DNA from 4 places in the Mesorhizobium sp. WSM4816 genome. Region 4 is predicted to be linked to each of the others. Evidence: predicted binding sites of a transcription regulator. Region 4 holds the regulator's gene; each other region holds the start of a gene.
The links. Region 4 encodes PhoB, which activates phosphate uptake and scavenging genes when phosphate is short. Its sites were predicted from a motif close to TGTCATNNANCTGTCAT; they were not measured.
Positions count from the first base shown of each region.

Region 1: a site for PhoB is predicted at 4,546-4,562, ahead of phnC (phosphonate ABC transporter ATP-binding protein). Genes of this name have one in related genera too.
Region 2: a site for PhoB is predicted at 4,396-4,412, ahead of AC0L3H_RS29915 (RNA degradosome polyphosphate kinase). Genes of this name have one in related genera too.
Region 3: a site for PhoB is predicted at 3,420-3,436, ahead of AC0L3H_RS23575 (PhoX family protein). Genes of this name have one in related genera too.

Region 1 is NZ_JBVVQR010000019.1:49,921-55,693, reverse strand. Features, by position in the region: gene phnE (phosphonate ABC transporter, permease protein PhnE) at 1-1,496, opposite strand, end outside; gene phnE (phosphonate ABC transporter, permease protein PhnE) at 1,501-2,475, opposite strand; gene phnD (phosphonate ABC transporter substrate-binding protein) at 2,550-3,458, opposite strand; gene phnC (phosphonate ABC transporter ATP-binding protein) at 3,618-4,475, opposite strand; gene AC0L3H_RS20075 (DapH/DapD/GlmU-related protein) at 4,692-5,309, opposite strand; gene phnL (phosphonate C-P lyase system protein PhnL) at 5,306-5,773, opposite strand, start outside.
Region 2 is NZ_JBVVQR010000048.1:17,701-23,473, reverse strand. Features, by position in the region: gene AC0L3H_RS29940 (amino acid ABC transporter permease) at 1-1,066, shown strand, start outside; gene AC0L3H_RS29935 (amino acid ABC transporter ATP-binding protein) at 1,088-1,891, shown strand; gene AC0L3H_RS29930 (TIGR02117 family protein) at 1,994-2,680, shown strand; gene AC0L3H_RS29925 (FAD-dependent monooxygenase) at 2,769-3,995, opposite strand; gene AC0L3H_RS29920 (zinc-finger domain-containing protein) at 4,011-4,256, opposite strand; gene AC0L3H_RS29915 (RNA degradosome polyphosphate kinase) at 4,576-5,773, shown strand, end outside.
Region 3 is NZ_JBVVQR010000026.1:69,301-75,073, reverse strand. Features, by position in the region: gene AC0L3H_RS23585 (MarR family winged helix-turn-helix transcriptional regulator) at 105-608, shown strand; gene AC0L3H_RS23580 (GNAT family N-acetyltransferase) at 592-1,272, shown strand; gene AC0L3H_RS23575 (PhoX family protein) at 1,363-3,351, opposite strand; gene AC0L3H_RS23570 (hypothetical protein) at 3,556-3,894, shown strand; gene AC0L3H_RS23565 (phosphatase PAP2 family protein) at 4,012-4,713, shown strand; gene AC0L3H_RS23560 (helix-turn-helix domain-containing protein) at 4,913-5,182, shown strand; gene AC0L3H_RS23555 (SulP family inorganic anion transporter) at 5,305-5,773, shown strand, end outside.
Region 4 is NZ_JBVVQR010000006.1:181,673-187,445, forward strand. Features, by position in the region: gene xylF (D-xylose ABC transporter substrate-binding protein) at 1-869, opposite strand, end outside; gene AC0L3H_RS10295 (ROK family protein) at 1,138-2,385, shown strand; gene phoB (phosphate regulon transcriptional regulator PhoB) at 2,506-3,195, opposite strand; gene phoU (phosphate signaling complex protein PhoU) at 3,212-3,919, opposite strand; gene pstB (phosphate ABC transporter ATP-binding protein PstB) at 3,955-4,770, opposite strand; gene pstA (phosphate ABC transporter permease PstA) at 4,783-5,773, opposite strand, start outside.

The sequences.
Region 1 (5,773 bases), on a different contig from region 4:
TTTGCGACAGTCCCCATCAGCTTGCGGCGGAGATAGCTCGAGATGCTGTCGAAGATAAAAACGACGAGCAGAATCAGCAGAACCATGTAGAAAACATTGGCCCAGTTGGTGTTGGTGCGCATGGCCTCCCACAATTTCAGGCCGATGCCGCCGGCGCCGACAGCGCCGATGATCGTCGCTGACCGAGTGTTGGATTCCCAGAAATAAAGGGATTGGCTGAGGAATACCGGCAGAACCTGGGGCAGCACGCCGTAGCGCTGCACCATTGCCGGGGTGGCGCCAACCGAGCGGATGCCCTCGCGCTGCTTGTCGTCGATGTTTTCCAGCGCCTCGGAATAAAGTTTGCCCAGGGTTCCGGTGTCGGTGAAGAAGATAGCCGACATGCCGGCCAGCGGCCCAGGACCAAAGCCGCGCGTAAAAAACAGCGCCCAGATCAGCATGTCGACCGAGCGCAGGAAATCGAAGAAGCGCTTTGTCACCTGGTTGGCTATGCGGCTCGGCGTGACGTTGCGCGCAGCCAGGAAGGCGAGCGGAAAGGCGACGATCGAGGCCAGCACGGTGCCGACAAAAGCCATGACGATGGTCTGCAAGAGTTTCATCCAGACGTCGCCGTGCTGCCACTCGGCGTTGTTCAAAATGTTGTCCCAGGCGAGCGCCGCGTTTGACCGCGACGGGTCGATGCGAGCCCCGGCGACGATCAGTGAAACGACCTCGCTGAACGGCTTTCCCCAGAATGGCGAGTTCGTGTCGAACACGAAATTGGCCCAGCCGAAGAAACGTCGCCAGGCGACCACCTCGTCGTTCTGCACCTCAGCGCGGCCGAGAAATCCGAACGAGACATAGGCTGTCGAGCCTGGCCTGCGTTGCTCGATCCAGTCAGGCAGCGGTGTGCGCGGTGTCACAGAACTGCCCTTGGCGATCTCAAAGACGACGGTTTCGGCGCCGCGCGTCACGGTGACCAGGTTTGGCGTGACGGCGATCTGGCCATTGCCAAGGGTGACGGTCGCCGCCACGACGGCGTTTTCGCGCACCGTTTCAGGCACCGCAGGAGCGGATTGGCCCGAGGGGGCGGCCGGCTTCTCGGCAGTTGGCGCACCAGGCGCCATGAACGAATCCTGCGACGACTTGTTGGTCGCGACCGCCGGTGCCGGCACTGCCTCGACCTGCCGCTCGATGATGGCCATCTGCTTGGCCACCCAGTCGGGATCTGGATTGGATCCCAGCTTGGAGAAGCGGGAGTAGTCGATTGTCAGATGATTGTCCTTGAATTCGATGTCGGGCCGGATTTCGTAAGACACCCAGTCGGCGAGATACGCGCCGGCAAGGTTCCAGTTCGCCTTTTCGAGAACTCCGGCGACCGAGAAGAACCACGAACAATAGAAGGTGTAGAGAATGCAAAGAAGGATGCCGATCGGGGTGGCGTAGCGCTTCCACAGCGAGCGCCGGAAAGCATCCGGATGGCGAGCGGCGATGTCGTTGATGGCGTCAGCATTCATTGCACTACTCTCCGCGCCCGTATGCGAACGCCTGCCGGCCGACAAGACGATGTCTCAGCCATGCCGAAAGCTGGTCGACGGCGACAATCGTGCAGAACAGCAGGAAGACGATGGCGATGGTCTTGGCCTCATGGCCCCGGCCGATCGAAAGACGCAGGGACTCGCCGATGCCGCCGGCGCCAACGGCGCCAAGTATGGTCGAAGCGCGCACATTGATCTCGAAGCGGAGCAGGAAGTAGCTGACGAGGTTGGGCAGGACCTGAGGCACGATGCCGAACCACACCCGCTCGACCCAGTTGGCGCCCACGGCGCGCAAGCCTTCTTCAGGCTTCATGTCGGCATTTTCGACGACTTCGAAGAACATTTTGCCGAGCGCGCCGACGGTATGGATGCTGACCGCAATGATCGCCGGAATCGGCCCTAATGAGAAAATCGCCAGGAAAAAGCCGGCAATGACAATTTCCGGAAAGGCGCGGACAATTTCAAGGAAGCGGCGCGTGAAGAAACGGAGCCAGCGGTTGGCGGTGATATTGCCTGCAGCGAGGAAGCAGAGCAGGAAACCGAATGTAGAGCCTACGAGCGTCGCAAACAGGGCGATGTTCAGCGTCTCGACCATCCGGTGGAAATACTCCGGAATGTAGATGCTTTGGGTGAGGTAGACCCGGCCCTCCGGGTAGTCGAACTTGAGGCTGCCGTCGTCATAGGGGGACGGCAGGTCGAACAGTGCGCGCACCGGGTCGAACCAGTCGCGCGGCTTCAATTCGGCGAAAAAGTCGGCGACGTAGGGAAGGCGGTCGAAGAACTTTCCGGCGTTGGTTTCGTTGGCGAACCAGAGCGAGCCGGAGAGTGCAAGAAACAGGAAAACCAGGCCGCCGATCGTGTAAAGGCGCCGGCGGGCGGCAAGATCGCGCCAGTGCCGCTCGACGGTGGCTCCCTCCGGTGAAAGCGCGGGCGCGCGGTAAATTTCGGTCGCACTCATCGATAGATCCCCGGCCCCTGATGCGGCAACGCCGCCGGCGGCACGTGGCCCCGGCGGCGTTTTGGCAGTTTGCCTTACGAGCCGATCTTCGCCTTACGGGCGTCGATGATCGGCTGGTAGAATTCCGGGGTAACCGGCGAATAGCCCTTGTACTCGCCGCCTTGAATTGCCGAGAAACAGGCCGGATCGGTTTCCGGGAGCTTGGTCAGGAAATCGGTGATCTTCTGTTTGGCGCCGGCGTCGATCGACGTACGCAATACCAGCGGGCCGTTCGGGATCAGCGGCGACTGCCACAGTTCGACGAGGTCATCCATCTTGAGGACGCCCTTGTCGACCATCTTGCGCAGATTGCCTGAGCTGTAGCCGTCGTTGAAGTCGCCGACGCCGGAGGCCCAGGTGGTGCCGGCGTCGAAGGTGCCCTTCAGGACTTCAAGGACAAGTTGTTCATGGCCGCCGCCGAAACCGGTCGACGCGAAGTAGCTCTTCACATCCATGCCGATGTCCTTGGGCAGTGACGTGACCGGGATCAGGTAACCAGAAGTCGAATCGGGATCGGCGAAACCGAGTTTCTTGCCCTTCATGTCGGCGAGCGTCTTGATGCCGGAATCAGCACGCGCGACCATGACCGCACGGTAGCCGGTCGAGCCGTCGGTCTGGATCGTCGTCAGGATCGGTTGAACCGCGTCCTTGTTTTCGAGATAGACCTTGGCATAGGCGGAAGCGCCGAGCTCGGCAAAGTCGAGCGTGCCGCCGAGCAGGCCCTGGATGACGCCGTCGTAGTCGGCGGCCGGGAACAGCGAAACTTTTTCGACGCCGAGGACTTGCTTGATGTGGTCGGCGAAGCACTGGTAGTTGCGTAGGCGGTCGGCTTCGTTCTCGCCGCCCAGAATGCCGACGCGGAATTCCTTCAGATCCTGTGCCTGAACCGCGCCCACCGCCATGGCGATGATGGAAACGGCACCGAAAAGTATTTTTCTAAACATTTCGCGTCTCTCCTGTTGGTTCCGGCATCGCGCCGGCAGCGTTCGAATTTTGACGGGCTTTTTTATGCCCGGCCTTGATGCGGACTGGCGGTCCAGGCGCTCTTTCGTCGTCTGCTTTCGTATACTCGTATACCGGTATCCACTTGCCGGATCGTCGACCTAGTAGCCGGGAAATGCCGGCTCGAGCGGTCCGGCGGATGCGGCGATCTTTTGCTTGAGGGCGACGCTGGTCGAGGTGATCGCCTCGGAGATTTCGCCGCCATTGCTGTCGGCGCCATAGACCATGCGCACGGCCTCCCGATTGAGCTCTTCGGGCGGGCCGTCGAACACCACCTTGCCGGCGGCCATGCCGATGATGCGGTTGCAATAGTTGCGCGCCGTATCCAGCGTGTGCAGATTGGTGACCACGGTGAGGCCCTCGCGCAGATTGATGTCCTGCAGCGAATCCATCACCACCTTGGCATTGAGCGGGTCGAGCGAGGCGATCGGTTCGTCGGCGAGGATGACTTTCGGCTGCTGCATCATGGCGCGGGCAATCGCGACGCGCTGCTGCTGGCCGCCGGACAAGGTGCCGGCCGGCTGCAGCGCCGTGCGGGCGATGTCGAGACGCTCGAGCGCCGCGATCGCCTCGGCCCGTTCCTCGCGGGAGAAGACACCGAGCAGATTGACAACGGTCGAACGGTGATTGAGCCGGCCGAGCAGTACATTGGTCAGCACGTCGAGACGCGGCACCAGGTTGAATTGCTGAAAGATCATGGCGCAGTCGCGCTGCCAGCGCCTGAGCAGCGAGCCGCGCAGGCTGGAGACTTCGGCGCCGTCAAAGAAAATCGAGCCCTGGCTCGGATCGATGAGGCGGTTGATCATGCGCAAAAGCGTCGACTTCCCGGCGCCCGAGCGGCCGATGATGCCGACCATCTGGCCGTGCGGGATCGAGATGTCGACATTGCTGACGGCGGTGTTCCTGCCAAACCGACGGGTGACGCCGCGGATTTCGAGCGTGGCTGAGATTGCTGACATAGGCAAGTTCCAGTCCAGTCGCAGTTGAAGGTCTGTTAACCTTTGGCTAGCGCAGCCGCATGAAACCGCGGTGTCGGATTGATGTCAGTTTTGTTACCGTCCACAGGCTGAAAGGGGCGAGCCGGCGGCCGCTGTTCGATCAAGAGAATGGTGAATGGTGAATGCTGACAAGAACGGCTTCCCTGCCGCCATTCACTATTCACCATTCACCATTCACTAGCCGCCGTATTTTTCCAGAAATGCTTCCGCCGAAAGCGCGCGAAAATCGTCGAGCGCGGCGCGCAGGCGGGCGTGGTCCCAATCCCACCAGGCAAGCGCCTGATAGCGTTCCGCCGTGCGGCGGTCGAAGCGTTCGCGGATCGGTTTGGCCGGCACGCCGCCGACGATGGTGTAGGGCGCGACGTCTTTCGACACCACGGCGCCGGCGCCGACCGCCGCACCGTCGCCGACGCTGACGCCGGGCAGGATGGTCGAGCCGTGGCCAAGCCAGGTGTCGTGGCCGATGGTGACCCGTTTGGCGCGGCGCTGGGCAAAGAATTCGCTCTCGTGCTCGGCGTCGTCCCAATAGTCAGAGGCGCGATAGGTGAAATGGTGCAGCGTTGGCCGCCAGGTCGGATGGTTGGTGGCGTTGATGCGCACGCTGGCGGCGATGTTGGCGAATTTGCCGATCGTCGCGCACCAGGCGCTGCAGTCCTGCATCATGTAGGAATAGTCACTGAGCGTACTTTCCGAAAGCCGGCAGCGTTCGGCGATCTCGGTCCAGCGGCCGAGCGTCGAGTTGTCGACTTCCGCTGTCTCGTGGACCAGCGGCGTTTCCGACAGTTTTCTGGTCATGCGGCGATTTTCCCGGCGGCAAAAGCGGTCACGTCGATGACGCGGTCGGCCACTGCCTCGCGCACGTCGTGATCGTGGAAGACGCCAAGCAGGGCGACGCCGGCCGCCTTCTTGGCCGCGATCAGCGCAATCACCACGTCACGGTTGCTGGCGTCGAGCGAGGCGGTCGGTTCGTCGAGCAGCAGGATCGGGTGCTCGGTGATGAAGCCGCGCGCGATGTTGACGCGCTGCTGCTCGCCGCCGGAAAAGGTCGCCGGCGGCAGTGCCCAGAGCTTTTCCGGCAGGTTGAGCTGCGCCAGCAAGGCGCGTGCCTTGCCGCGCGCGACCTCGCGGTCCTCGCCGCGCTCGACCAGCGGTTCGGCGACGACATCCAGCGCCGAGACGCGCGGCACGGTGCGCAGGAACTGGCTGACATAGCCGATCGTGAGCCGGCGCACGGCAAGCACGGTGCGTGGGCTGGCCGT
Region 2 (5,773 bases), on a different contig from region 4:
TAAGAACCTGATTGCGTCGACCGGTGACACGATCCTGACCATCATCGGCATCGTGCTGGTCGCGATGATCCTGCCGCAACTGATCAGCTGGGCCTTCATCAACGCCCAATGGACCGGCGCGGACCGTACCTTTTGCGCCACGGCGGCACAGGGCGGCGTCCAGCCGGACGGCTGGTCCGGCGCCTGTTGGGCCTTCGTCAACGCCAAGTTCGGCCAGTTCATGTTCGGCCGCTATCCGATCGATGAGCGCTGGCGGCCGATCCTGGTCGCCATCCTGTTCGTGGCGCTTCTGGTGCCGCTGCTCATCCCGAAGGTGCCGCGCAAGGGGCTGAACGCCATCTTGTTCTTCGGGGCGCTGCCGATCTTTGCCTTCATCCTGCTGGTTGGTGGCGTGTTCGGCCTGCCGCATGTCGAAACCCCGCTATGGGGAGGGCTGCTGGTGACGCTCACCCTGTCCTTCGTCGGTATTGCCGTGTCGCTGCCGCTCGGCATCGTGCTGGCGCTCGGCCGGCGCTCGAAGATGCCGATCGTCAAGATGCTGTGCGTCATCTTTATCGAGACGGTGCGCGGCATCCCGCTGATCACCGTGCTGTTCATGGCCAGCGTCATGCTGCCGCTGTTCCTGCCGGCCGGCGTCAGCTTCGACAAGTTCCTGCGCGCGCTGATCGGTGTTTCGCTCTTTGCCGCTGCCTATATGGCCGAAGTGGTGCGCGGCGGCTTGCAGGCGATCCCCAAGGGCCAGTATGAGGGTGCGGATTCGCTCGGCCTCGGTTACTGGCAGAAAATGGGCCTGATCGTGCTGCCGCAGGCGCTGAAGCTGGTCATTCCCGGCATCGTCAATACCTTCATTGGCATGTTCAAGGATACCAGCCTGGTCTCGATCATCTCGATGTTCGACCTGCTCGGCGTCGTCAAACAGAATTTTAACGACCCCAACTGGGCAACGCCGCAAACGGCCAGGTCCGGCCTGGTGTTCGCTGCCTTCGTCTTCTGGCTGTTCTGTTTCGGCATGTCGCGCTATTCGATGTTCACGGAACGCCGGCTCGACACCGGCCACAAGCGCTAAGAACAAAAAAGGGAACCTTCCATGACAATAGAAAATGCAGTCAGTGCGGAAGAGATCAAGGTCAATGCCGCCAAGATGCAGGTTTCCACCACCGATGTCGCCATCGACATCATCGCCATGCACAAATGGTACGGCGAATTCCATGTGCTGAAGGACATCAACCTGAAGGTGATGCGCGGCGAGCGCATCGTCATTTGCGGCCCTTCGGGCTCGGGCAAATCGACGATGATCCGCTGCATCAACCGGCTGGAAGAGCACCAGAAGGGCAAGATCATCGTCGACGGCAAGGAATTGACCAACGATCTCAAGAAGATCGACGAGGTGCGCCGCGAGGTCGGCATGGTGTTCCAGCATTTCAACCTGTTCCCGCATTTGACCATCCTGGAAAACTGCACGCTGGCGCCGATCTGGGTGCGCAAGACGCCGAAGAAGCAGGCCGAGGAAATCGCCATGCACTTCCTCACGCGCGTCAAGATTCCGGAACAGGCCAACAAATATCCCGGCCAGCTTTCCGGCGGCCAGCAGCAGCGCGTCGCCATCGCCCGCTCGTTGTGCATGAATCCGCGCATCATGCTGTTCGACGAGCCGACCTCGGCGCTCGATCCCGAAATGATCAAGGAAGTGCTGGAGACGATGGTTGGCCTCGCCGAAGAGGGTATGACCATGCTCTGCGTCACCCACGAGATGGGCTTTGCACGCAAGGTCGCCAACCGGGTGATCTTCATGGACCAGGGCCAGATCGTCGAGCAGAACACGCCAGCCGAGTTCTTCGACAATCCGCGCCACGAGCGCACAAAACTGTTCCTGTCGCAAATCCTGCATTGATTGCTCTCACGCGAATCAAAAGAGCCCGGCCGAACCCTGCCGGGCTCTTTTGCGTCTGAGCCGTCAGCAGGCGATTGCGCCCCGATTGCGAGCCCGTCCCTCATGAAAAAGCCGTCCCTCGTGAAAAGGCTTGGGCGTTTTCTCGCCATTCTGGTGGTGGCAATCGTGCTTGCCGTGGTTCTGGGCACGTTCATTCCACGGCCGCTCTTGCCGGCGGCCGCCGCCGATCCCGCCGCCACCAGGCACGTCCTGGTGCTGAAAAATCCGATCCACACCGATATCGCCATCCCGGTCGATGACGACGTGCGCAAGCGCTTCCATTTCCTGGTCGGTGGCGGCATTCCGGCCGACATGGCTGGGGTCCGCTACATCGTCTTCGGCTGGGGAGGCCGCGCCTTCTATCTGGAGACGCCGACCTGGTCGGAACTGAAGGCGGCGCCGGTGATGAAGGCGCTGACGTTGGACGCATCGGTGATGCATGTCGATGTCGCCGGCAACATTGTCGAGCCGCACCCCGACGTCGCCGGCTTCGACATCAGCGAGCAGCGTTTTGCAGCGCTGCTCGACTTCATCGCGGCGAGTTTCCAGCAAGGGCCGAACGGTCCGATCCTGATCGAGAATGCCGCTTATTCCAGGTTCGACCGCTTCTACGAAGCCAACGGCCATTTCAATGCGCTGGTTGGCTGCAACACCTGGACAGCGGCGGCTCTGCGTATCGCCGGCCTGCGGACAGGCTGGTGGAATCCGCTGCCGGCCTCACTCGACCTGTCGATGCGGATTTATAATTGATGCTCCGGGTAATCAGCGCCTCATTGCGGCGCGCCCCCTCTGTCCTGCAGGACAGAGGGGGGCGCTGTCCCGCCAACCGGTCGAGCTTTCATTGCCGATCGCCATCCGGCGGCCGCCAGCCATAGAGCCAGTCGAGATCGGCCGCGAGCTTTTCCGGCGAGCGCCACTTCAGGAACAGGTTGCGCGCGACGGCCACCGGCCCCGCTGCATGCCAGGCGAGCCGGTTGACCGCCCCGCGGCGGGCGACCTTGGCGATGCGCGGGCGGCGCATCTTCTCCCAGGCGGCAAGCGCGCCCCACGGATCGGCGGGCGCGGCAGCGACAAAGCCGGCAAGGGTTGCGGCATCCTCGATCGCCATCGCCGCCCCCTGCGCCGCGAACGGCGTCATTGCATGCGCCGCATCGCCGATCAGCGCGATGCTGGCGGGCGTCGTCCATGGCTGTGCCTGGTCGACCGTATGGATCGGCCACGCGGTCCACGGGCCGGCATCCTCGGCAAGCCGGGCCAGCGCTGCCGCCGTGCCACGCATGGCGCCGACGAGGATATTGGAGTCGGCGTGGCCCGACCAGCGCTCGGCCATGACCTCGCCCCTGGTGAAGGCAGCCAGGTTGAACGCTATGCCGTTGCTGACGGGATAGGCGACGAGGTGGAAGCCGGGATGCAGGAAGGTGGTCACGCAATTGGCGGCGCCGACCGCCGCAAGGGCTTCTCCTGCGACACTGCCTGCACTGATCGTAGCGCGCCAGGCAAGCTCGCCCGAAAACCGGCTTTTGGCCGCAAACCCGCCAAAAGCCCGGATCGCCGACCAGACGCCGTCGGCGCCGATCAGCAGAAAGCCGCCGGCTTCGACTGTCTTGCCGGCAATCTCGACTGTTGCCGTGGCATGGCGCGGTCCTGTGGCGATGCCGCCGACACGCGCGCCGGTGACGAGACTGATGTCCGGCTGTTCGGCAAGGCGCGCCATCAGCGCGTCTTGCAGATCAGCCCGATGAGCGACGAGATAAGGCGCCTGCCAGCGCTTTTCGGCCGCTTCGCCAAGCGGCACCCGCGCCAGCTCACGCAGCGTGGCGGCGTCCTTGAGCACGACCGCCTCCGGCCGCACCGCCGCCGGCAACAGCCGGTCGAGCACGCCGAGCTGGCGAAGGATGCGCGTCGCGTTGGGTGAGAGCTGGATGCCGGCGCCGGCCGCTTCGAGGCGCGGCGCCTGTTCGAACAGCCGCACCAGATAGCCGCGCTCGGAAAACGCCAGTGCCGCGGTCAGTCCGGCGACGCCGGCTCCGGCGATAACGACCTGCCGGGAACGGGTGTCGTCCATCGGATGGTGTGCGCGTCAGGCGGCCTGGTGGATATAGAGGCATCCGGCAGGCTGCGTTTCCGTCGCCTTCAGCTTTGGCGAATAGCGATAAAGCGTCGAGCAATAGGGGCAGACCTTTTCATTGTCGTCGCCCATGTCGAGAAACACATGCGGATGGTCGAAAGGCGGGTTGGCGCCGGTGCACATGAATTCCTTGACGCCGATGTCGATCGCCGCATAACCCGCATCGTTCTGGAAATGGGGAATGGAACCGCCTACCATCGTCGTCTCCTATATTTGCCGCATGACCCCGGATCATGTGCAAAATCAAAATTCCACCGCGTCCTTTGCGCGTCCAAAGGACGCGCCGCGCTGTACCTGGATTGCATCTGGATCATAAGCAGTCTCTTTGCAAGATCGATGAAATCAAACTGTCGTAAAAGCCTGTCACAGGATAAGCTAAGCCGGTTAAGCGCATGGCCCCGAAACCGAATTCGGTTTTGCTGGGGATCATGCGTAGCTTAAGTGGCGGGAGCGTCCTTTTGCGCGTCCGCAAAGACGCGCGACGCTGTGGCCAGCGGGTGTGAAACGAGCAGGAACCATGAACGAACTAAAGCCGGTGCAGAGCGAATTCACCACCGTCGAGGTGGCGAGCCCAGAGGGCGGCAACCCGGATCGGTTCGTCAACCGCGAGTTTTCCTGGCTGCAATTCAACCGCCGCGTCCTCGAAGAATCGCTGAACGCCAACCATCCGCTGCTCGAGCGGGTCCGCTTCCTGTCGATTTCGGCCGCCAATCTCGACGAGTTCTTCATGGTCCGTGTCGCCGGTCTCGCCGGCCAGGTTCGCGAAGGCATCACGCTGAAGAGCGCGGACGGCCGCACCCCCGAACAACAGCTGGAACAATTGCTGCGCGAGGTCGAGCGCCTGCAGGAGGACCAGCAGAACAGCCTATCCGCTCTGATGCTGCTGCTCGACAAGGAAGGCATCGAGAGCATCAGCCGCGATGGGCTGACCAAGGACGAGAAGACCTGGCTCGAGGATCATTTCCAGGAGCAGGTGTTTCCGGTGCTCACACCGCTGTCGATCGACCCGGCGCATCCGTTCCCGTTCATTCCCAATCTCGGCTTCTCGATGGCGCTGCAACTGCGCCACCGCAGGAATGGCGAGGAGATGAGCGCGCTGTTGCGTCTGCCGGTGGCGCTGAAGCGCTTCATCCGCTTGCCTGACCGCAAGCATCATGTCCGCTTCATTCCGCTGGAAGAAGCGGTCGGCCTCTATATCGGCAAGCTGTTCCCCGGCTACGAGGTCAAGGGCTCCGGTACGTTCCGCATCATCCGCGACAGTGACATCGAGGTCGAGGAGGAGTCCGAGGATCTCGTGCGCCTGTTCGAGACGGCGCTGAAACGGCGTCGTCGCGGCTCGGTCATCCGCATCGAATTCGACAAGCTGATGCCGGCCGAACTGCGCGAGTTCGTCGCCGGCGAGCTTGGCGTCTCGTCGAGCCGGATCAGCGTGCTCACCGGTCCGCTGGCGCTCAGCCAGATTTCCGAGATCGTCGCCATCGCCCGCGACGATCTCAAATTCAAGCCTTACAATCCGCGCTTTCCCGAACGCATCCGCGAGCACGGCGGCGACTGTTTCGCCGCCATCCGCGAGAAGGACATCATCGTTCATCACCCCTACGAATCCTTCGACGTGGTGGTGCAGTTCCTGCGCCAGGCGATGGCCGATCCGGAAGTGGTGGCGATCAAGCAGACGCTCTATCGCACCTCGAACGACAGCCCGATCGTGCGCGCTT
Region 3 (5,773 bases), on a different contig from region 4:
ACCACCAAATCTGGTGACGACGCTTGAAAGCGGCCGTGCGATGGCGGCGCTTGATTTCCATATAATGTTATATATCGTGTTATCAATTGGCTGGCAGGTTGATTATGGAAGACGTCGTAAGGTCCCTTGGCTTCCTGTGCCTGGGCAGCAGGCTGAAGCGTATTGGCGAGCAATTGCAGGCGGATACGCAGCGCCTGCTCGACTGCCTCGATGTGCCGGTTCAGTCGAGCCAGTACCCGCTGCTGGCTGCGCTCGACAGGCTGGGCCCGCTGCCAGTCGGGGAGCTGGCGCAATCCCTCGGGGTGGCACAGCCAGGTGTAACGCGGAGCGTGTCGCTTCTGGCCGAATTGGGACTGGTCGAGGTCAGTCCATCGGATGATGACCAGCGGCGCAGGATTGTCTGCCTCACCCTGCACGGCCAGCGGCTGGTCGATGTTGCAAAGCACGACGTCTGGCCGCGCATCGAGAATGCCGTCGCGGATCTGTGCGCGGATCTTTCTGGGCCGCTTCTTGATCATCTGGCCGCCATCGAGGACGGCCTCGCCGCGGCGCCTCTCGACCGTCGTGTAAAGAAGCCGGAAGTGCCACGCGATGAAATACCTGCTTGACCGTCCCGTGTGGAGCGCGCTTCGGACGCGACACCAAGCCTTCGCGCAAGGTGACGACCTCGCCATGCGGTATCGGCCCTCGATAGCTCCCTTCGCCGCCAGTGCCGCGGACGATGCGGAAAGCCTGCAGGCGCTCGGAAAACTTGTCTCCCCAGGCGAGAGTGCGATCCTGCTTCAGGCGGACGCCATTGCTCTGCCCGCGGAACTCTCGGCGACTTCGACCGCGCCCGGGGTTCAGATGATTGCCGAGCGGCCATTGCAGATGGTCTCCGACAACCGCGTGCAACGTCTGACGCGAGACGATGCAGCTGAGATGCTCGCCTTGGCATTGGTCACCAAGCCTGGCCCATTCACGCTCGAAGCCTTGAGCCTAGGCGATTTTTGGGGTGTGAAGATCGAGGGCCGACTTGCGGCGATGGCCGGCGAACGCATGAAGCAACCCGGCTATACCGAACTTAGCGGCGTGTGCTCACATCCGGAATTTCGGGGCGGTGGTCTGGGCAGGCTGCTGTCGCTGTTCGTGGCAAACCAGATAGCGGCGCGCGGCGAAGTTCCCTATCTCCACGCCTTTGCCAGCAACACCACGGCCATCGGATTATACGAGTCCATTGGCTTCAGGTTGAGAACCATGATGAACGTGGCCGTGGTTCAGCGCACCGAATGAGCCCATCAGGCGCATTCCCGCGCATCAGGAAAAGGAAGGATTTCGTACCGACGAAATCCTTCGTTGGCGCTGCTAGCGCCTTGCAGTGATTCAGACCGCGATTTTGCCGCCGCCCTGTTTGGTGATGGCGACGACCGACGGCCGCACCGGCATATCGGGCTTGAAGTCAGGCCAGCGGGTCGATAGGTCCTCATAGTAGGAGGGACGGCCAAAAGCCTCCCAGTCCTCGCCGCCATCGGCCGGATGCTGGACCGCGACGAAGGCAGTCTGGTCGTCGGGCGTGAACAGCGGGCCGCAGAGTTCGGCGCCGATCGGCACGCGGAAGAATAGCTTCGAGGTCGCCCGCGCCTCGCCTTCGGTGTCGACCGCCCACAGGCCATCGGTGCGGCCGGTCGCCTTCGGGCCCTGGCCATCGGTCGAGACCCAGAGCCGGCCGGCCGCATCGATGGCGCAATTATCTGGCATGCCGAACCAGCCATTGGCGGTCGTTGCAGTCGAGAAAGTAGCGCCGACTTCGGCCACCGAGGGATCGCCGCATTTCAACATGATTTCCCACTTGCCCTTGGTGGCAGTGAAATCGCCACCGTCCTCAACAATCTCGACGATGTGGCCGAAGGCGTTTTCGGCGCGAGGGTTGGCGGCGTCGACCTGTTCCGTCTTGCGCTTCGAATTGTTGGTCAGCATGACGTAGACCTTGCCGGTCGTCGGGTGGGGCTGAATATCCTCGGGGCGGTCCATCTTGGTGGCGCCGAGAAGATCGGCGGCAAGCCTTGTCCCGATCAGCACGTCGGCCTGGCCGGCAAAGCCGTTCTCGGCGGTCAACGGACCCTGGCCGTGAACCAGCGGCAGCCATTCCAGGGTACCGTCCTCGGCGAATTTGGCGACGTAGAGCGTGCCATCGTCGAGAAGATCCATGTTGGCGGCGCGGTCCTCGGCGTTGAACTTGCCGGCCGTGACGAATTTGTAGACATAGTCGAAACGCTCGTCGTCGCCTTGGTAGAACACCACACGGCCATCCTTGGCGACGATCGATTCAGCGCCCTCATGCTTGAAACGGCCCATGGCAGTGCGCTTCCGCGGCACCGAGGTCGGATAGTTGACGTCGACCTCAACGACCCAGCCGAAGCGATTCGGCTCGTTCGGCTCCTTGCCGATGTCGAAGCGGTCGTAATGCGCAGCCCATTCATAGGAGCCTTCGGGAATCCCCAGGCGCTTGTAGTTGGCGGCTTCCTTGTGGCCTTCCTGCAGCTCGCCCGAGAAATAGCCGTGTATGTTTTCCTCGGCCATGATGTAGGTGCCCCAGGGGGTGACGCCGCCGGCACAATTGTTGACGCTGCCGAAGACCTTCGTGCCGGTCGGATCGGCACTGGTCTTGACCCGGTCGTGGCCGGCGACGGGGCCGGACAGCGCCATCTCGGTGTTGGCGGTGATGCGGCGATTGAGCTTGCCGTCGCGCACCACCTGCCATTTGCCTGATACCTTGCGAACTTCGACGATGGTGCCGCCATGCGCGGCTATCTCGATATCGACCTGTTCCTTGCTCAGGGGGGCCTGCTTGGCCTCGCCATCGACGATGCTGACAAGGCCCGGGAACATCAGATGCGGATTGGTGTACTCGTGGTTGACCACCAGCAGGCCGTGCTCGGCCGAGCCGTCTATCGGGAGATAGCCGACATAGTCGTTGTTGTAGCCAAACTGTCTTTCCTGGGCCTGCGCCGACTGTTTTGTCGGATCAAATTCCGGCGAATCGGCAAACAGCGGATCGCCCCAGCGCAACAGCACGTCGGCGTCGTAACCGGCAGCGACATGGTGCTTGTCGTCGACGCCTGCCTCGACCTCGTCGAAACTGAAGACCGAGCCGCCGCCGGCGCGGGCATCGTCGGCGAGGATCAGCGCGAGCGGGCTGACGGTGGCGGCGATGGCGGTTGCCGCGAGCGATCCCTGCAGAAAACCACGGCGCGAGAATCGCGCGGCGATGATTTCGCCCATCGTCTGGTTGTCAGTGGGATTGGTTCCTGGCCCATCGTTTTCCTCGAGCAGGCTGGTGCGGAAATGGGCGTCGGGGCGATGTTCAGTCATGGGGGCGTGCCTCTGGCTCTTTGGGATGGCTGGAGCGTGTTGCTTGACTGACCGCGTATCGCCAGCAGATCACAGTTTGATGACGTTGCCGACCAATTTCCAGCCCGATTTCATGTCTTTGATCAGGCCGCTTGACCGCGACCGACACTTCCGAAACAAGATCTGCGGCAGGCGCGCAAGCACTGCGTCGGGAGGAACAAAAAAGTGAGTTTCTGGGGACTGGGGCAGCTCGGCATTTCGACAGTGATCTTCCTGCTGGCGGCGACGGCGGCCAAGCAATGGGGGCTGGCGCCGAGCCTCGGCAAGATCGTTCTGACTCTGGCGCTCTATTCAGCGGGCAATCTGATCATGCTGAGGCTGATCCGTGAATTCGGCATGTCGGTGTCGTTCAGCCTGTCGGCGGTGATCCAACTGGTGTCGGTGAACGTGGTGGCACTGGTGTTCTTCGGCGAGCGCGTCAATTCGTTGCAGGCGACCGGCATCGTGCTCGCCGTCGCAGCGGTGGCGCTGATCACGCTCGGACCCTATCTGCAAAAACTGTAGTTGCGCATGATCCCGAAAATCGGAAACGATTTCGGAAAGGATCATGCGCCAAATCAAGTGCTACAGCGTCCTTTGCGCGTCCAAGAGGACGCGCGGCGCTGTAAGACGATTGGCCCGATGAAGAATACCGCAAACAAGCTGCTCAACTGGATCGAATTCCCGGTGCTTTTGGCCGGACTGGTCATCGCCGGCGGGCTGTGGGGGTTCGAGGAACTGATGGAGGTGGCGCGGGACACCACGCCGCACGCCTTCGACACGGAAATCATGCTCGCCTTCCGTGAAGCGGGCCAGCCAGACAATCCGATCGGACCGCCATGGCTGGAAGGGGCGATGCGCGACATTACCAGCCTCGGCAGCGCCATCGTGCTCGGGCTGATCACAGTGGCGGTGATCGTCTATCTGCTGCTGATCCACAAGCCGGGAGCAGCGTTTCTGGTCTTCGTCGCGGTGGCGGGCGGGCAGGCCCTGTCGAGCACGCTGAAGCTCGGAATCGATCGGCCGCGCCCCGACCTGGTCTCGCATCTCGCCGACGTGGCGACGCTTTCGTTTCCAAGCGGCCATGCGATGCTGTCGGCGGTGACATATTTGACGCTGGGCAGCATGGCGTCGCGTTTCCTGCCTGGGCGAACGACCAAGATCTATGTGCTGGCACTTGCCGTGCTGACAGCACTGCTCGTCGGCATCAGCCGCGTCTATCTCGGCGTTCATTGGCCATCGGACGTGCTGGCCGGCTGGTGCGCCGGCTTCGCCTGGGCGATGCTGTGCTGGCTGGTCGCATGGGCGTTCCAGCGATGGCGCGGGCAGACCGCCGGAGCCTGAACCGCCCGTTCCGAACGACGCTGCGCCAATTCTCCTCTAAGTTGCGGCGGCTGGGGCGTGCTGGCCCAGCGGGCGCGCAGGCTCGCCAAGATGCAAACGGCCTGGTGTGCACATGTCTGACATGTGCATGATGATGCTTGAACCATCACAATGATGGTATTATACATGGAATGCAGACTCAGACGGGGGTTTTTAGCCGATGATCACTGCCGCGCAGATGCGCGCCGCAAGGGCTCTGGCCGGCATCGATCAGAAGACGCTCGCCGAGCGCGCCGGGGTTTCGCTTCCAACCATTCAGCGCATGGAAGCGAGCGACGGCGTGGTCAGGGGCGTGGTCGATACGCTGATGAAGGTCATCCAGGCCCTCGACCGGGCCGGCGTGGAGCTGATCGGCGAGAACCAGGCCAGCGAGCGCGGCGGCAGGGGGGTGCGCCTCAAGCCGGTCGTGCCGCAGAACCCGCCAGGCTGAGCCGAAATAGAGTCGCGACGGCGACCGCCGACAGTCCTGCCGACGATCCCGCCGCCTGCTTGGTTTTATGCGTGGCCGCTGTGCACTTTTTGGCGGCATGCATCAGGAGCGGAAGGCAGTCCATGCATCGAACCCAGCGGGCAATTCATCAACCGGCGCAGCCGACATTTTCCGAACTGTTCACGCCGAAGCTGGCGACGGTGCTGCGCGAAGGCTACACATCAGAGCACTTCAAGGCCGATGCCATCGCCGGACTGACCGTGGCCATCGTGGCGCTGCCGCTGTCGATGGCGATCGCGATCGCATCGGGCGTGTCTCCGGAGCGCGGGCTCTACACTTCCATCATTGGCGGTTTCCTCGTCTCGGCTCTGGGCGGCAGCCGTTTTCAGATCGGCGGGCCGGCGGGCGCCTTTATCGTGCTGATGGCGGCAACCGTGGCACGGGTCGGCGTCGACGGGTTGCTGCTGGCGACGATGGTGGCCGGCGTTTTGCTGCTCGTCATCGGCTACCTCAGGCTTGGCACCTACATCAAATTCATTCCTTATCCGGTGACCGTCGGCTTCACCGCCGGCATCGCCATCATCATCTTCT
Region 4 (5,773 bases):
ATATCTGTCATCGGCTTGCCGTCGGCCAGCTGCGAGGCGATCTCGGCAGCGTTCTTGCCGAGCTCGCGCGCGTCTTTCCACACCGAGACGGTCTGCGTGCCGAGCGCGATGCGGTTCAGCGCGGCATGGTCGCCGTCCTGGCCCGAAACCGGGACGGATCCGGCCAGGCCTTGCGCCGTCAGCGCCGCGACGACGCCACCGGCGGTGCCGTCATTGGCGGCAACCACCGCATCGACCTTGTTGTCGTTGGCGGTCAGGAACTGTTCCATGTTCTTCTGGGCGTTGGCGGGAAGCCAGCCGTCCGTATAAGCCTCGCCGACATTCTTGATCTTGCCGCTGTCGATGGCATCCTTGAGCACTTCCATGGAGCCGGCGAACAGGAAATCGGCATTCGGGTCGGCGCCCGAGCCCTTGATGAAGACGTAATTGCCTTCCGGCGCCACCTTGAACACTTCGCGGGCCTGCATGCGGCCGACTTCCTGGTTGTCGAAGGTCAGATAGAAGACGTCCTTGTTCTCGATCAGCCGGTCATAGCCGACGACCGGAATGCCTTCGTCCAGCGCCTTCTGCACCGCCGGACCGATGGCCGAGGCATCCTGCGCAAGGATGATCAGCGCGTTGGCGCCCTGCGAGATCAGGCTTTCGACGTCGGTCAGCTGCTTGCCGGGATTGGACTGAGCGTCAGCGGAGATATATTTGTCGCCGGCGGCCTCGATCGCCGCCTTCATGGCGGCTTCGTCGGTCTTCCAACGCTCTTCCTGGAAGTTCGACCACGAAACGCCAATGACCTTGTCCTTGGCCTGCGCGGCCGACGCGAGCGTCAGCGACATAGCGACCCCCGCCAAAATGGCGGCTGCGAATCTCTTCATGATATTCCTCCCTGCGCCGCGTAGGGCGCGACCAACTGGCCCGAAGGCCGGCACAAAGGCTCTATTTTTTCGAGCCTCGAAAAAATACTGGTCCAACGCCGAAGCACTGTCAACACCAATTCTGATGGATTTTGACGTCCTCTCGCGCTTTTTTTCGATGCTCGGAATAAATAATGACAGCCCCTTCTGCTTCTGCCAGTATTTGTCGGACATTACCACGACGGCTTCCGATTCATGAGCGGCCGCGGCAATGAGGAGGAAACAAAAAATGTCGGTGGGAATCCGTCATGACGATCTGCGCCGGCGCAACCGGGCGATGGTGATTTCGGCCGTGCGCCGGGCAGGCCAGCCGTCGCGGACCGAGATCGCCGCGACCACCGGCCTCAGCCATTCGACCATATCGGCGATCTCTGCCGACCTGATCCAGGAAGGCATCCTGGCCGAGAGCAAGGCGAGCGAGACGGTTTCGCTGAAACGCGGCCGGCCGCAGGTCGGCCTCAGCCTCAATCCGCAAGCCGCTGCGGTGTTGGCCGTCGTGTTGTCGCTGAATTTCCTGTCGGTCGCCGTCATCGATTATGCCGGACAAGTGGTCGCCGAGGACCAGCGCCGGCTGGACACGCTGACCATGTCGCGCGACGCGCTGATCGGCGAAAGTGTCGCCATCGTCCGACGCCGGCTCGAAGATCCCGACCTCGATGTCCAAAGCGTCGCCCGCATCGCGCTGGCGATCCAGGGCATCACCGATTCCCACGCGCGCGCCATGTTGTGGTCGCCGATCACGCCGCAGACGAACATCGCCTTCGCCGACATTCTGGAACGCGAGTTCGGCATCCCGGCCATCATGGAGAACGACTGCAACATGATGGCCGTGGCGCTGCGCTGGCGCCACCCGGATCGCTACCGCGACGATTTCATCGCCATCCTGCTCTCGCACGGCATCGGCATGGGGCTGGTGCTGAAGGGCGAGCTGTTCACCGGCACCCACTCCTCGGGCGGCGAATTCGGCCACATGATCCATCGGCCGGGCGGCGCGCTTTGCCGCTGCGGGCGGCGCGGCTGCGTCGAGGCTTATGCCGGCAACTACGCCATCTGGCGCAACGCAAGGCTGTTGAGCGAGAACGCCGAGCCGGTCGCCGATGTCAGCGACGCCGAGATGCGGGCACTGGCGGCCCGGGCGCGCGAGACGGACGGACCGGAGCGCGAAGCCTACCGCAAGGCCGGCGAGGCGCTCGGCTTCGGGCTCGGCAGCCTGTTTGCGCTGATCGATCCGGCGCCGGTGGCCATGGTCGGCGCCAGCGCTGCCGCCTTCGACCTGATCGAGCCGGCGCTGCGCGAGGCCATCGCCCAGACCGCCGGCGGCCAGCATTCGGGTTCGATTTCCTTCGACACCGAGCCGAACGAGTTGCCGCTGATCCGCGAAGGCTGCGCCATGCGGGCGCTAAGCTTCGTCGACCAGGAGATTTTCGCGCCGAGCATCCAGGCACGAGCCGGCTCGGTCGGAAAGAACGTGGCTTGAAGGATTCCCGGGTCGCGACTTGGGGTGTGTTGAGATTCAGGTCAGGCCGAGTCGAGAATGGTGGGTTCCGAGATCCGGAGCGGAGCGTACTTTGGGGTACGCCGGAAGCGCAGGTATCAGCTAGTCTTCCCTGATCGCATAGCCGGCGCCGCGGATGGTGCGGATGACATCGGGCATGCGACCATTGTTGACCGCCTTGCGCAACCGGCCGACATGGACGTCCACGGTGCGCTCGTCGATGTAGATCGTCTCGCCCCAGACATTGTCGAGCAACTGGCTGCGCGAGAAGACCCGGCCCGGGTGGCGCATCATGAATTCGAGCAGCCGGAATTCGGTCGGCCCGAGCCGGATCTCGCTCTTCTTGCGATAGACCCGGTGCGATTCACGATCGAGCATGATGTCGCCGACCTTGAGCACGCTGGACAGCACTTCCGGCTTGGCGCGGCGCAGCAGCGCCTTGACCCTGGCCATGAATTCCGGTGTCGAGAACGGCTTGACCAGATAGTCGTCGGCTCCGGTCGAAAGGCCGCGCACCCGGTCGCTCTCCTCGCCGCGAGCGGTCAGCATGATGATCGGCAGCCGCTCGGTTTCGGGGCGCACCCGAAGCCGCCGGCAAAGCTCGATGCCGGAAACCGCCGGCACCATCCAGTCGAGCACCAAAAGATCGGGCACGTTTTCCTGCAGCCGGATTTCGGCCTCGTCGCCGCGCGTCACCACCTCGACCTGATAGCCTTCGGATTCCAGATTATAACGGAGGAGGACGCCCAGCGGCTCTTCATCCTCCACCACCATGATGCGCGGCGCGATCATCGGCCGGTCACTCCTGTCATGTCGCCGGCGCCGACATCGTCGTTTCGTCGAGCTTCGGGCGATCCGCCGGCAATTGCTGCCCGGTCACGACAAAGTAGGCGTTTTCGGCGATGTTGGTGACGTGATCGCCGATACGCTCGAGATTCTTGGCGCAGAACAGAAGGTGCGTGCAGGCGGTGATGTTACGCGGATCCTCCATCATGTAGGTCAGGAGCTCGCGAAAAACCGCCGTGTATTTCACGTCGATCTTCTGGTCGTCGGCGCGCAGTTCCTTCAACGCGCCGGCATCGCGCGACACATAGTGCTCGACCACGCCGCGCAGCTGCACAAGAACGAGGTCCGCCATCGCGTCAATACCGTGCGACAGATTACGCGGCGTCGCGCTCTGCCCGACTGCGCTGACCCGCTTGGCTATGTTCTTGGCCAGATCGCCGATGCGCTCGAGATCGCCCGCCATGCGGATTGCGCCAACCACGGCGCGCAGATCCTGCGCCATCGGCTGCCGCTTGGCGATCAGCGTGATGGCGCTGTCGTCGAGCTCGCGCTGCCGCGCATCCATGATGGCGTCGTCCGAGACGACGCGCTGCGCCATCGCATTGTCCGACGCAAGCAGCGCGCGGATCGAGGCCGCTACCATTGCGGCGGCGAGCTCGTCCATGTCGCGGATCAGCCTGTCGATGTGCTCCAGTTCCTCGTCGAAAGATGCGACGGTGTGTTCACCCATGGTGCTGTCCTCGTGTTCGAAATTCGCCGGACCGCTCAGCCGAACCGGCCGGTGATGTAGTCCTGGGTGCGCTTGTCGTCGGGGTTGGTGAACATCTTGTCGGTCGCGCCCTCCTCGACCAGATAGCCGAGATGGAACATCGCCGTGCGTTGCGACACGCGCGCCGCCTGCTGCATCGAATGGGTGACGATGACGATCGTATAGTTCTGGCGCAGTTCGTCGATCAGTTCCTCGACGCGGGCGGTGGCGATCGGATCGAGCGCCGAACAGGGCTCGTCCATCAGGATCACTTCCGGCGACACGGCGATGGCGCGCGCAATGCACAGGCGCTGCTGCTGTCCGCCGGACAGGCCGGTACCCGACTCGAGCAGGCGATCCTTGACCTCGTTGAACAGGCCGGCCTTCTTCAGGCTCGATTCGACGATGCCGTCCAACTCGGCCTTGCTCCTGGCCAGGCCGTGGATGCGCGGACCGTAGGCGACGTTTTCGTAGATCGACTTCGGAAACGGGTTCGGCTTCTGGAACACCATGCCGACGCGAGCTCGCAGCTCGACGACATCGATTTTCGGGTCGTAGACATCCTCGCCGTCGAGCGTGATCTTGCCGCTCACCCGCGCGATATCGATGGTGTCGTTCATTCGGTTCAGGCAACGCAGGAACGTCGACTTGCCGCAGCCCGATGGGCCGATCAACGCCGTCACCTGATGCTCGCGGACATCGAGATCGACGTCGAACAGTGCTCGCTTCTCGCCGTAGTGAACGGAGACCTTTTCGCCCTTCATCTTGATCGAAGGGGCGTTGGTTGCGCTGCTCAGTTTCTGCTCGACGCCGGCTTCCGTCATGATGTTCATATCCTCTACTCCTTACCAGCGCCGCTCGAAGCGCCTGCGCAGTATCACCGCGATGGCATTCATGATGACCAAAAACACCAGCAAAATCAAAATCGCCGCCGAAGTCTTCTGCTGGAACCCCGCTTCCGGGAAATCCGCCCACATGAATATCTGCACCGGCAGGATCGTTGCGGGATCGGTGAAACCGCCGGGAATGTCGACTATGAAGGCGACCATGCCGATCATCAGCAACGGCGCGGTTTCGCCCAGCGCATGCGCCATTCCGAGGATGGTGCCGGTCATGATGCCCGGCATCGCCAGCGGCAGGACGTGATGGAATACGGTCTGGACCTTGGAAGCTCCGATGCCAAGCGCCGCCTCGCGGATCGACGGCGGCACGGCGCGCAGCGAAGCGCGCGAGGCGATAATGATGATCGGCAAGGTCATCAGCGCCAGCACCATGCCGCCGACCACCGGGGCTGAGCGCGGCATGCCGAAGAAATTCAGGAATACGGCAAGTCCAAGCAGGCCGAAGACGATCGAAGGCACCGCCGCCAGATTGTTGATATTCACTTCGATCATCGTCGTCAGCCGGTTCTTGGGCGCAAATTCCTCAAGATAGATCGCCGCTGAAACGCCGATCGGGAAGGCGATGGCGAGGGTTACGATCATGGTCAGGAACGATCCGACGACCGCGCCCCAGACACCGGCCAATTCCGGCTCGCGGCTTGCGCCGGTGAAGAAGAAGATCGAGTTGAACCGGCTTTCGATCAGGCCGGCGCTCTTCAGCGTGTCGAGCCAGACGATCACCTTGTCCGAAATCTTTCGCGATGCTTCCGGCGTCTCGATGACGCGCAGGAATGCCTGGCCGCTCGCGGCGGGCGCCGTGCTGTCCAGCGCCTCGATCACCGTGCCTTTTGCGATCACCGTGCCGTTGGCCGCAGGCGACAGCGAGGTCAGCTTGACCGTGCCGCCATTGAACGCGACCAGCAGCGACGACGCGCCGCTCGTCAGCGTAAACATG